DNA from 4 places in the Flexibacterium corallicola genome. Region 2 is predicted to be linked to each of the others. Evidence: predicted binding sites of a transcription regulator. Region 2 holds the regulator's gene; each other region holds the start of a gene.
The links. Region 2 encodes LexA, which represses DNA repair genes until DNA is damaged. Its sites were predicted from a motif close to TGTTCNNNNTGTGTTCNG; they were not measured.
Positions count from the first base shown of each region.

Region 1: a site for LexA is predicted at 1,663-1,680, ahead of recA (recombinase RecA). Genes of this name have one in related genera too.
Region 3: a site for LexA is predicted at 1,391-1,408, ahead of P6574_RS00525 (ImuA family protein). Genes of this name have one in related genera too.
Region 4: a site for LexA is predicted at 1,415-1,432, ahead of parE (DNA topoisomerase IV subunit B). Genes of this name have one in related genera too.

Region 1 covers NZ_JARRCW010000001.1:1,025,205-1,028,349, reverse strand. Annotated here, with positions in the region: gene alaS (alanine--tRNA ligase) at 1-155, opposite strand, end outside; gene recA (recombinase RecA) at 545-1,609, opposite strand; gene P6574_RS04645 (carbohydrate kinase family protein) at 1,925-2,878, shown strand; gene P6574_RS04640 (pseudouridine-5'-phosphate glycosidase) at 2,897-3,145, shown strand, end outside.
Region 2 covers NZ_JARRCW010000001.1:1,827,803-1,830,947, reverse strand. Annotated here, with positions in the region: gene galU (UTP--glucose-1-phosphate uridylyltransferase GalU) at 105-986, shown strand; gene lexA (transcriptional repressor LexA) at 1,534-2,253, shown strand; gene P6574_RS08305 (IS481 family transposase) at 2,317-3,145, shown strand, end outside.
Region 3 covers NZ_JARRCW010000001.1:118,882-122,026, forward strand. Annotated here, with positions in the region: gene P6574_RS00520 (lipopolysaccharide biosynthesis protein) at 1-1,230, opposite strand, end outside; gene P6574_RS00525 (ImuA family protein) at 1,426-2,361, shown strand; gene P6574_RS00530 (Y-family DNA polymerase) at 2,327-3,145, shown strand, end outside.
Region 4 covers NZ_JARRCW010000001.1:2,339,275-2,342,419, reverse strand. Annotated here, with positions in the region: gene parE (DNA topoisomerase IV subunit B) at 1-1,245, opposite strand, end outside; gene P6574_RS10185 (tetratricopeptide repeat protein) at 1,839-2,762, shown strand; tRNA gene P6574_RS10180 (tRNA-Pro) at 2,924-3,000, shown strand; tRNA gene P6574_RS10175 (tRNA-Pro) at 3,023-3,099, shown strand; tRNA gene P6574_RS10170 (tRNA-Pro) at 3,122-3,145, shown strand, end outside.

The sequences.
Region 1 (3,145 bases), 800 kb from region 2:
CCCGTAAATACGTTTTTAAATGGTACCATACCCGCATTGGTGAACATCAACGTAGGGTCATTACGAGGCACTAAGGGGCTAGACTGCACGACCTCATGGCCGTTTTTCTTAAAGTAGTCGAGAAATGTCGACCGGATTTCGTTCACACCGCTCATAAGTTCAGCTGTCCGTCTTGTTCTATTTTACCACGAAGTAAAAATGGCTTCGGGGCATGAAGTCTTACTCTTGGCCTACCCAAGTTCATTAAATAGTTATCCGGTGTTTTATCGATGAAGACTGCGACTGTCCATGTGTTTGGACAGGGAACCGTTTAAAACTACTCCGAACCGGTAAATTTCTGTAGGCTTTACAGGTTTTAGCGGCGCGATACACAGCAAAAACACTCCTGCACATTTTAAGGGAAGGCTGCGTGCCATTCCAGCCACACACGCGCATACAAAAAGGGCCAGTCCTTTACGGGCTGGCCCCTTCACATAAAACTCAGTGCATGAGAGCTTAAGAGCGTCGAAGGAGCCTTATTCAGCCCCAAGCCATGAAGGACGCGCTATTCGCTTTCCTGCCCTTTTTCCGGATCAGCGATCACTTCAGCAATCAACCCCGCATTCTGGCGGATTGCCAGTTCAATTTCATCGGCGATCTCAGGGTTTTCTTTCAAGAAGTTCTTGGAGTTCTCACGGCCCTGCCCAAGGCGCTGGCTGTTGTAGGAGAACCAGGCACCGGATTTATCCACGATACCGCCTTTAACGCCCAGATCCAGCAACTCACCATTCTTGGAGATGCCTTCACCATAAATGATATCGAACTCAACCTGCTTGAAAGGAGGCGCCATCTTGTTCTTCACCACCTTCACGCGGGTCTGGTTGCCCACGATCTCGTCCTTGTCCTTGATGGAACCGATGCGGCGAATATCCAGACGCACGGAAGCATAGAACTTGAGAGCGTTACCGCCTGTTGTGGTTTCTGGCGATCCAAACATGACACCGATCTTCATACGGATCTGGTTGATGAAGATCACCATGGTGTTGGACTTGGAAATAGATGCGGTCAGCTTGCGAAGGGCCTGACTCATCAAACGCGCCTGAAGACCTGGCAGGCTATCGCCCATTTCGCCTTCCAGCTCCGCTTTTGGTGTCAAGGCAGCAACGGAATCGATGACCAGAACATCAATGGCACCGGAGCGCACCAGCGTATCAGCAATTTCCAGAGCCTGCTCCCCAGCATCGGGCTGCGAAATAAGCAGGTCATCGATATTTACACCCAGCTTGCGGGCGTAGATGGGATCAAGCGCGTGTTCGGCATCTATGAAGGCGCAAATGCCGCCTTCCTTTTGGGCCTCGGCAACAGTGTGCAGGGCCAGCGTTGTTTTACCGGAAGATTCAGGACCGTAAACTTCAACGATACGCCCCTTTGGCAAACCGCCTATGCCCAAGCCGATATCCAGCCCCAGCGAGCCGGTTGAAACGGATTGAATCTCCACCGCCTGCCCTTGGCCCATACGCATAATAGAGCCCTTACCGAAGGCTCGCTCGATTTGTGAAAGCGCTGCATCCAGTGCTTTAGTTTTGTCCATCATATTGCTCTCAACAAGGCGGAGTGAAGTTTGTGACATTGTATACCTGTTCCTTATTCCACGATGGACGGGCAGATTCAAAGCTTCCCTTTTGTACGCTTTTTGTTCCCATTTTTCAACACACTATAACCCATTGTATTTATGCCTTAAAATTCAATATGTTCTCCAATTGTTCCATGTGCGTAACTTAAAGATATTCACAGGCACCTATTTGGGGATGATTCTGAAACCTCCAGTTTTCGCGGGTTTTCGCCGCATGGTTAACCCATTCCTATCGCCCACGCTTCTTTACGCATTGCCACAAGTGCCCTGCCCTGATACGAAAAACCCTTGTAATGTGAGTAGTGAGCTAGAATGACCACAACTTCCCGCCCGATCGCCGTTTTCGGTGCCATTCATGCAGACCGCGTCGCCCATGCTTTCCAATTGATTGCCAAGGATACATCCACGCCGGGAAAAATTTCCCTGTGCGCAGGAGGCGTTGGCACCAACATCGCCCTGGCCCTTGCCCGGCTGGACCTCTCCCCCGCCATCGTTGGCTGTGTGGGAGATGACGCCGATGGGCGGTGGATCTCCGATTTCTTGGGGGAACGTGGCGTTCTCACCCAGTGTATTCAGCGGATTGAAGGTGCTCGAACGGGAAGTTATCTGGCCCTGCACAATCCTGCTGGCGACCTTTTTGCAGCTATTTCAGACAGCGAAATTACAGCCAAAGTGGCCTTGCCAACCAAAGAGCTTTGGCCCGCGCCGCTGGAAAACTCTGAAATCTGGTTTTGTGAAACCAATCTGGAGCCCCAGCTGTTGCAAATCATTGCCGAACAGAAGGGACACAGAAAACTGGCGGCGGATACGGTGTCCATTGCCAAGGCGGGCAGGCTGCGTCCAATCCTTTCACAAATCGACTGCCTGTTCACCAACCGGCACGAAGCTGCCGCCCTTCTGGAGACAAGAACTGAGCAGCCAACCAAAGACATGGCCAAGGCCTTGATAGACTTGGGCTGCAAGCTGGTGAGCATTACCGATGGACCGCAGGCACTCACTGTTGCAAAGGGCAGCGCACTGCACTCCCTGCCCGTGACACGGCGTGAAACAGTGGACGTGACCGGAGCGGGTGATGCGTTTATCGCCGGATTTTTGCGGGCCCAGTGGCAAGGCAAGCCCACGCTGGACTGCGCCTATGATGGACTGGCCGCCTCCTCCATCACCATTGAGGCAACAGGCGCGGCCCCTGCCACACTCACAGTGGCCGCCATGGACAAACGCTGCAAGGAACTGCAGTTGAAACAGGATAACCACCCCCAACCATAAGCAGAAAATACGGGATAGATGACAATGAAAATTTATCACTCCAAAGAAGTGGAAGAGGCGCTCAAAACCGGCGCTCCTGTTGTTGCTCTGGAATCCACCATCATTACCCACGGCATGCCCTACCCGCAAAACGTGGAAACCGCCCGTGAAGTGGAAGCGATTATTCGCGAAAACGGTGCTATTCCGGCAACAATCGCTGTGCTCGAAGGCAAGCTGCACGTTGGACTTGAAGATGCCGAGCTGGTTGAGCTGGCCCAAGCCAAAGAC
Region 2 (3,145 bases):
AAATTGAATTGAAAAATAATTTTCTTCCAATATTAACAATGCATTACTCAGACAGTTAACACAATTTAGTCCACTCTGATCTATGTAAGTATAAACGAGGAACCATGGCACACAAACCCATACGAAAGGCCGTTTTGCCTGTAGCTGGATTGGGAACCAGATTTTTACCTGCGACAAAAGCCGTACCCAAAGAAATGCTCACAGTAGTGGACAAGCCAGTCATTCAATATGTTGTAGATGAAGCCCGCGCTGCTGGTATTGAGCATATTGTATTTGTAACTGGCCGTAACAAACATGTCATCGAAGATCACTTTGATATGGCCTACGAGCTTGAAGAGACGCTGCAAAACCGTGAGAAGCTAAAAGCTCTAAAGTTACTGGAAGAGCAGCGACCGATTGCAGGATCCACCAGCTTTACCCGCCAGCAGGAGCCTTTAGGTTTGGGGCATGCGGTGTGGTGCGCGCGCGAACTTATTGGAAATGAGCCCTTTGCGGTTCTCCTCCCAGACATGATTATGAAAAGTGAGGTAGGCTGCCTTACCCAAATGGTAAACGCCTACAATTCTCATGGTGGTAATGTAATTTCGGTTGAAGAAGTTCCGTGGGAGCAGACCCACCAATATGGCGTTGTCGAGCGCGGCTCACCTGAGAGTGAGACAAGTTTCCCCATCACCGGCATGGTAGAAAAACCAGCACCTGGAACGGCCCCTTCCAATTTATATATCAACGGCCGCTACATTTTGCAGCCGGAAATTTTTGATTTGCTGGAAACACAGGCAACAGGCGCTGGAGGCGAAATTCAGCTCACAGATGCCATGTTGACTTTAATGGGACAGCAAGCTTTTCATGGTATCGAGTTTAAAGGCACTACATATGATTGTGGCTCAAAAACCGGCTTTCTTTCTGCAAATATCGCATTTGGGCTAGAAAGAGACGAAATAGCACCGGTGTTAAAGCCGTTCCTTCAAGACCTTCTCAATAAATAAGAGAACGTCATCAATATCACCGCCTGCCAGACAAACCTACTCACATTGAACCGGGTAAGACTGGCGGGCAGAACACTACATTTTTCTTTCTTCGTAGTCTCCTCAGATAAACAAGCCATTCGCCTTCCCCCCGATCCGACCACCGCCACGGCCCACCCGACTCAGTAGGGTGGGCCGTGCTCCATAATTACTGAAGGCACTAAAAAAGCATAAGACAAGCGCGTTCCGTTTGATTGGGTTCAGTCAAACGACAAGAATTCAATCAAAATAAATAAGTTAGAGTGCACAGCGTGAATGCGAATGAACACGATGTACTCTAATCATCAACCGGATTTAATAATTCCACTGAGAGGCGCAAGGGGCGCTTCCTAACAGGAACCCCGCACAATTCACAAAATTTCATAGCTACCACTCTTGTAGCCTCGTGTTTGCGTAGTTTTAGGTTGCAGAACACAATAGGAACAGGTAATCTATGTTCGCCTTTTGTACTTTCCCCAATTGGGGAAACAAACATGAACATAACCTAAGTGAGTGGGGAGCTCCTGATATGCTAACGCAAAAACAACGTGAGCTGTTGTTATTTATCAACGAGCGCCTTACCAGCACCGGAATTCCTCCTTCCTTTGATGAAATGAAGGTTGCTTTAAACCTGCGCAGTAAGTCGGGCATTCATCGACTTATAACAGCACTGGAGGAGAGAGGCTTCATACGACGTCTCCCAAACAGGGCCCGTGCATTGGAGGTCTTAAAGCTACCTGACAATGCAGAGGCACCCCGAAACACGAAAGCAAATCACAGCGGCTTTTCTCCGGACGTTATCGAAGGGACCCGCACCAAGCCAAATCCTCACACCTCAAGTTACAATGTAAGTGAGGATAGGGTTCCGACCATAGAAGTTCCGGTCATGGGCCGCATTGCTGCGGGCGTCCCCATTGAGGCTATTCAACACCAAAGCCACGCTATCGCGATGCCTGCGGACATGCTTGGCCTCGGAGAGCACTATGCTTTGGAAGTGCGTGGTGATTCCATGATCGATGCTGGAATTTTGGATGGCGATACAGTTTTAATACAGCAGGGCGATAGTGCCGATACTGGCGATATTATTGTTGCACTGGTCGACAATGAAGAGGCTACTCTTAAAAAACTTCGAAAAAAAGGGGCTTCCATTGCCCTTGAAGCTGCCAACCCTGCTTATGAGACCCGTATTTTTGGACCTGACCGGGTTCATATCCAAGGAAAGCTGGTGGCCTTATTTCGACGTTATTAGATGTTTAGTCCCGCGAGCAGATGGAATCGGTTTAACATTGACTTCATCATTTCGGGAGGACTTATGGGACAGGTATTACACGGCAGCGCCACGACTACTCACGCGGTTCGATCAGCCATACAAAAATCGGATGCAACCATCAAAGAGTTGAGCCGGCGTTATAACATCAATCCCAAAACGGTGATGAAGTGGAAACATCGCAATAGCGTGGAAGATCAACCTATGGGGCGGAAGAATCCCCGCTCCACAGTCCTGAGCGTGGCGGAAGAAGCGGCGTGTGTCGCTTTTCGCAAGCACTCTTTATTGCCACTCGATGACTGCCTTTACGCCCTGCAGGAAACGATCCCGCGTCTGACCCGCTCGTCCCTGCATCGCTTATTCCAGCGCCATGGGATTTCGCGCCTGCCACCACCGGATATGAAAGCGAACAAGAAACGCTTCAAAGCCTATCCAATTGGTTACTTTCATCTTGATATTGCTGAGGTTCGTACGCAAGAAGGCAAGCTCTATTTGTTCGTTGCCATTGACCGAACCTCAAAGTTCGCCTTTGTCAAACTCTTTGAAAAAGCCACCAGAAGGATTGCCAGTACCTTTCTGCGGGCCCTTATTGAAGCGGTTCCCTACAAGATCCATACCGTGCTGACCGATAACGGCACCCAGTTCACTGACCCCAAAGGGTACAGCTGGAACGCCAGTGAGGTTCAACATTTGCTCACAACAGGCCAGTTGTTTCGTGCTCATGCATTTGTTCTGGCTTGTGCCCAAAATGACATTGACCACCGGCTTACCAAACCAGCCCATCCGTGGACAAATGGCCAGGTCGAGCGCATGAACAGAACCCTTAAAGAAGCAACCGTTCGGCGCTACTATTACCGCACACACAACGAACTAA
Region 3 (3,145 bases), 1.7 Mb from region 2:
ACCTATTAGCCCGAATGAGGGGGCCAAGCTGATATTGAGGCCAACATTAACTGCAAAGGTTAGTGCGTAAATGCCAGCACACAGTGTCTGATTTCCAGATAGACTGAGGAGAGAATCTACTGGCCCAATGGCTGCGCGGGCAAGGATTCCAAACGTTAAAATGAGTAAAACCGGAAACCCTTTCTCATAGCCTTCTCCAAAGAAAGATAATAGAAATGGGCTACAGGGCAGAAGAATTGCTGTGAGAATGAGTGTAGGCCAGAAGGTCAATTGAGCGGCTCTGCCTATGTATTCGCTCAGTTTTCTTGAGTTTTTTGTATAGTATAGCTGTGATATCTGCATGGCGGTTGCTGACCTGACAGCGTAATAAACGAAATGCAAAAGAGCAACCGTGCGGGATGCTGCAAAATAAATTGCGACCTGATCAGAAGGTACCCAGAAGCCAGCTATGATGACATCTGCACTTGTCAGAAGCTGGAAGAAACCATCAACCAGAAGAATAGGCAGCGATACTTGGAGCCAAAGTTTGAACTGATATTGCCGGGGTGCAGGTGGACACTGTTTCTTTAACTTTTTGTGCAGCAAAAGTGTCTGAATGGCAGTGATGCTCCAGATGGCAAAGATGGTACAAAGAACAGCGGTAACAGCCGTTCGAGGGAAATCGAGAAAGACTGCTATAGCCATAAAAATGATAATTAATGTGGGGCGCCAAATGTATTCTGGGGCGACGCTCAAAAACTGCCAATTATATGCTCGCGCGATTCCTTCTTGCAAACTGCATAGGGTGTAGAGTGGTAGGCAGGTCAATGCTATTGCTATTGGGAGAATGTAGGGTTGGGCAATGGCATCATCTAGTAACCAGATCCCCAAAGCTCCTATTCCTGCGATAGCGCTGGCACAGATGAAGACGGCAATACGAGAGCCGTATAAAATCCCCCTGACGAGGGACGCCTTACCTTGACTGGTGTATTGGGGGAGGAACCTGCTGACTGAATTTGAAAGGCCAAGGTTGGAGAACATAACCAGAATGACAAGGAGGGTCCAGACAACAACAAAAACCCCATAGTGGTGTGTTCCAATTATTCTAGCAATAAAAACTTGAAGTAAGTAAGCTAGAGCTGCGCCTGCAACCCGTATAGAAAATACAGTAAAAGCTGAGTAATTTGTTATAGCGTTAGCGTTTTGTTTGCCTATGGCTTTCTTGAATTTATTATAATTAATGTGGGGCAATTTTTATCTATATCCAATTTGGTTAATTAATATAGTTAAAACTGTTTATCTCAAGCTCCCATTATGATGTATTATGTAGAATTATTCATGTAATTTATTGTGGTAAATACTCCTAAAAAAAATGGGATTGACTCCTCATCTGTTTTTTATAATTAATAATAAGAACAAAAGGTGAACATATTGAGAGTTTGATATATGAAACCTAACCGTCATCGTATTGAAGAGTTGAGAAAACGCATTGCTGGATTGGAAGGGCGCCTCCCTTCCAGTTTTCAGAGCGCACCGGCTCTCGCCTCCGCCACAAACAGGCGGGAGCCGGGGAAAGAGTGCGATCCTGATAAAGGTGAGTTGGTATCAGGGCAGCTTGTTGAACGGCTTAAATTTCATGTTCAAACGCTGGATTCGTTCTTTCCTGAAGCTGGAATGAAACTCTCTGCTCTTCATGAAATTTATGGAACTGAGACGCGGTTAAGTGGGGGAGTGATTGGATTTGTTTCTGGCCTGCTGGCTGGGATATTACGAAATAAGTCAGGGCCGGTTCTATGGGTGAGTGAAGAGCGTTCTTTGAGAGAAATAGGTAGCCCTTACCCATCAGGCCTATGCAGTTTTGGAATTGATCCTGCCCGTGTGATTTTCGTGCGCGCCAGGCGGGTTGAAGAAGCTCTGTGGGTGATGGAAGAGGGAGGGCAGTGCCCATCTCTTGCTGGGGTTCTGGGAGAGTTTAGGGGGGATCATGCGGCGTTGGGTTTAACTGCGACACGGCGGTTGTCACTCCGGAGTGAGCAGGCCTGTTTACCATTCTTGTTGGTGCGCTATGGCGGAACTCCCATGCCAACTGCGGCTTTAACCCGCTGGCGCATAGAGCCCATGCCCAGTGAAAGGGCCGCTTCCCTAGAAAATATTATCGGAAGGCCTCGATGGTTGGCCTATCTTGAACGTAATCGGGAGGGGAGGATGGGCCGCTGTGCCTTGGAATGGAACTATGAGCAAAGCTGCTTTCGCACCGCATCAGAGAATACTGTGCCTATGGCTCAAGGAGTTGGCAACAGACAGAATTTGCCGTCGGGATCTGGGGAGGTCGTGGCGCTCCAGCACATTGACAAATCCACTCGTCGTTTACGCAAGCCATAGGAATGGCCAGCGCGTAACATGCATAAATGAGGCAGCGCATAAAGCAGGTCTTGAGTGTGGCATGCTTTTAAGCGATGCACGCTCCCGCCTGCCTTTGCTACAGGTTGAAGAGGAGCAGCTGGATGTAGATAGAGCCCTGTTATCTTCGCTTGCCGATTGGTGTGAGCGATATACGCCATTGGTTGCATTGAATGGCAATGAGACTCTCCTTTTGGATATAACGGGCTGTGCTCACCTGTTTGGAGATGAGGACGAGATGTTGGCTGATTGTTTGTCCCGTCTTTACAGCCAAGGCTTTACCGTAGCAGGGGCTATTGCAGATACTGTTGGGGCTGCGTGGGCTGTTGCGCGTTCTGGTGGCGGTGTTGTCCTCGCAAAAGAAACGAAAACAGCTCTAGAGCATCTTCCTATTTCTTTGCTGCGTGTAGATGGCGCAACGGTATCGGGCTTGGCAAAGGTGGGGTTGACGCGAATTGTAGATATATATGATCGGCCAAGGGCCCCTCTTGTAAATCGTTTCGGGTCAGAGCTGTTACGGCGCCTCGATCAAGCTCTGGGTCTTGAAGGGGAGCCTATTTCACCTCGCCGTTACGAGGCGCGGATTATGGCTGAACGAGGCTTTTTTGAACCGATTGCAACGGAAGAGGGTGTGTTTGCTACACTTTTGTCCCTTGCTGAAAAACTTAAACAGACACTCTTAGTGCGAGGTGAGGGAGGGCGGGTATTTGAGCTGGCCCTATTTCGTGTGGATGGCACCGTATCCCGAGTGGTTGTTGGTACGAGT
Region 4 (3,145 bases), 510 kb from region 2:
AGCGGTTAGCCAGTGATCAAAGGAGTCACGAATTGCATTTTCAACAATGCGGGTGGCAGCGTTGGTTGCCAATTTATCCTTGGTTTGTCCTACAAATTCAGGCTCCCGAATAAAGACAGAGAGCATTGAGGCGGCGGACGTTAGAATGTCATCACCGGTTATGTGAGCGGCTTTTTTGTTGCCAACTAACTCTCCATAGGCCTTTAAGCCGCGAAGTAGAGCATACCTAATGCCCGTTTCGTGGGTGCCGCCCTCAGGTGTTGGGACTGTATTACAATAGGACTTGGAGAAGCCGTCCCCCGCAAACCAGGAAACAGCCCACTCTACCGCTCCGTGTTTGCCGGTGGCGCTTGTTCTGCCAGAGAAAGCTTCATCAGTTACAAGGCGTTCATTTTGAAGAGATTCTTGAAGGTAATCTTTTAGTCCGCCAGGGAAATGGAATGTGGCTTCCCGGGGAACTGCCTTTAAATCGGCACACAACTCAGGTGCGCAGCGCCAGCGTATTTCTACGCCTCCAAACAGGTAGGCCTTAGAACGCGCCATCTGTAGAAGAATCTGAGGCTTGAATTTTGCGCTTTTCCCAAAAATCTCAGTGTCCGGCTTGAAACGAACCATTGTGCCGCGCCGATTGTGGACATCGCCCACATGTTCAAGCGGGCCTTGAACAATTCCTTGTTTGAAGTTTTGCCGGTAAAGCTGTCTGTTCCTGGCAACCTCTACCACCAGATCCTCGGAGAGGGCGTTAACTACAGACACGCCAACACCGTGAAGGCCGCCAGATGTTTCGTATACCTTACTGTCGAACTTACCGCCCGCATGAAGTGTCGTCATAATGACTTCAAGGGCGGACTTGTCCTTGTATTTTGGGTGAGGGTCAATGGGAATGCCGCGACCATTGTCGGTAACGGACAAGTAGCCGTCATTGTCCAAGTACACGTCAATCCAGCTGGCGTGCCCTGCGACGGCTTCATCCATTGAGTTATCAATGACTTCCGCAAATAAGTGATGGAGTGCTTTTTCGTCGGTACCACCGATGTACATTCCCGGTCGCCGGCGTACAGGTTCAAGTCCCTCCAGCACTTCAATATCGGCAGCCGAGTAGTCTTGAGTACTGTTTTTCTTGGAATTTTTAGCAGGTTCAAGGTCAAGCTTCTGAGCGCTTGCAGATTTTGAAACGGGCTTGCCAAATTCATTGCCTTGATTTGGAAGGGCTGTTTCGGCGAATAGATCGTCTCTTGAACTCATTGTCTCTCTTTAACTTGCTTATACCGGCCAAAAAGTCGGCCAGGATTCCAATATGCGCAGTAATAACAAGGTGCTACCATCTGTCAAATAGACGCGGAAGAGACCCTTGTTTTGTTTTAAAGAAACTCTCAGCGCCTTTGCATATAAGATTAATAGCCCGTTTAGAGTTAGGACCAAATAGGGAAAGGGGAAAAAAGGACATTTCTGCATTTAGCCAACAGAAAAATAGTAGCAGAAAGACTTGGAATTGTCTGTTGTGATGGTGCGTGGGTAGCCTGCTGGTCAAAGTGTAATTTGGTACAAGGGGTATGGAAGTGGCGTGCTTTGTACTTTGTTGCTCTTATGCAACTAGTCACGTTCTAAGAGGGAAGTTTCCTTTAAAGGAATGGCGAAGTTGGTTAATGTGAAATATTAGAGGACAAGGTTTGGAGACACTTGTTGAATTAGTCGCAATAAGCTGAGGAATTCATAGAAGTGTCGTAATTCCAATGTGATTTGGGGCCAAAATTGACACTATTTGAAAACATGTATGGTTGAACATGTTTAATTTGAATTGTTAGACCAAGAAGTTAGTCGGGCTGGGCATTACACTGATGAATGAAATGTATAAAGTTGGCATTCCTGTGGGGAGTTCACCTAATACAAGCCATTCTTTTTTCAAGAAAATTCAAGCTGCTAGGTCACTGTATCTTGCATCTGTCTGCTATGTCGTTCTTGGAGGATATGCTTTCGGGTTTGATGGGGCGCAGACACAGGACTCTGATCAGAATGCTTTGCAGGCTGTGAGTAATTTTGCCCAGATGTCTCCAAAGGAAGCGATGCGCTTTGGGGCAAAGGCATATTACTCGGGTGATAAAGAATCCGCTCTTAAACCCCTCCAGTATGCGGCTGAGCAAGGCGTGCCCATGGCGGCATGGAAGCTCGGCCAGATGTATGCCGAGGGTGATGGTGTGCAAGAGGATGATGGAATTGCTTTTGGTTACTTTTCTCAGGTAGCCCATCAAAGTGGGCAGGCCAATCCTGATGGCCAATCTGCTCCATTTATTGCCAACTCTCTTGTGGAACTGGGTACCTACTATCTGAAGGGGATAAAGGGGACTGAAGTTGTCGCGGATAGAAGGCGCGCAAAAGACTTATTTGCTTATGCTGCCACGTATTTTGGAAATGCAGATGCGCAATATGAACTGGGAATGATGTATCTTGAAGGGGAGGATAAGCCCCGTTTGCGCCAAGCTGCGCGCTGGTTGAAGTTGGCGGCTCAAAAAGGTCACCTAGATGCGCAGGGGCGCTTTGGTGAGCTTTTATTTTTCCAAAAAGACAATCCCCGTCTTAAGGTTCGCGGGTTATTCTGGTTGAGCTTGGCGAGGCGTCAAGTTTCTGATCAGGAACATGCTTGGCTTATCAAGTCCCATGAGCAGGCAAGGGCGCTTTCTAACGAAGCTGAACGGGCCAAGGCGGCAAAGTGGGCAGATGCTTGGCTACAAAAGAAGCAAGTGAATGTGGCGGTTGCCGACTAGAAGAATGGAATCAGGAACTTAACTCCCTGCATAGCGGCGCGAAACTATCCACTGGTGATTAGCGCATGAGACTATGGAAAAGTTATTTTTCCTATTGCGTTTGAAAGGGGAGGTGCCTATATACCTGCCTCAAGAAGACGTCGGGAGACGTTGAAGAAAAACGGGGCATAGCGCAGCCTGGTAGCGCATCTGGTTTGGGACCAGAGGGTCGCAAGTTCGAATCTTGCTGCCCCGACCATTTCTTCAATTATCCTGCTGGACGGGGCATAGCGCAGCCTGGTAGCGCATCTGGTTTGGGACCAGAGGGTCGCAAGTTCGAATCTTGCTGCCCCGACCATTATCTTCTATAACTCTGTTGGCGGGGCATAGCGCAGCCTGGTAGC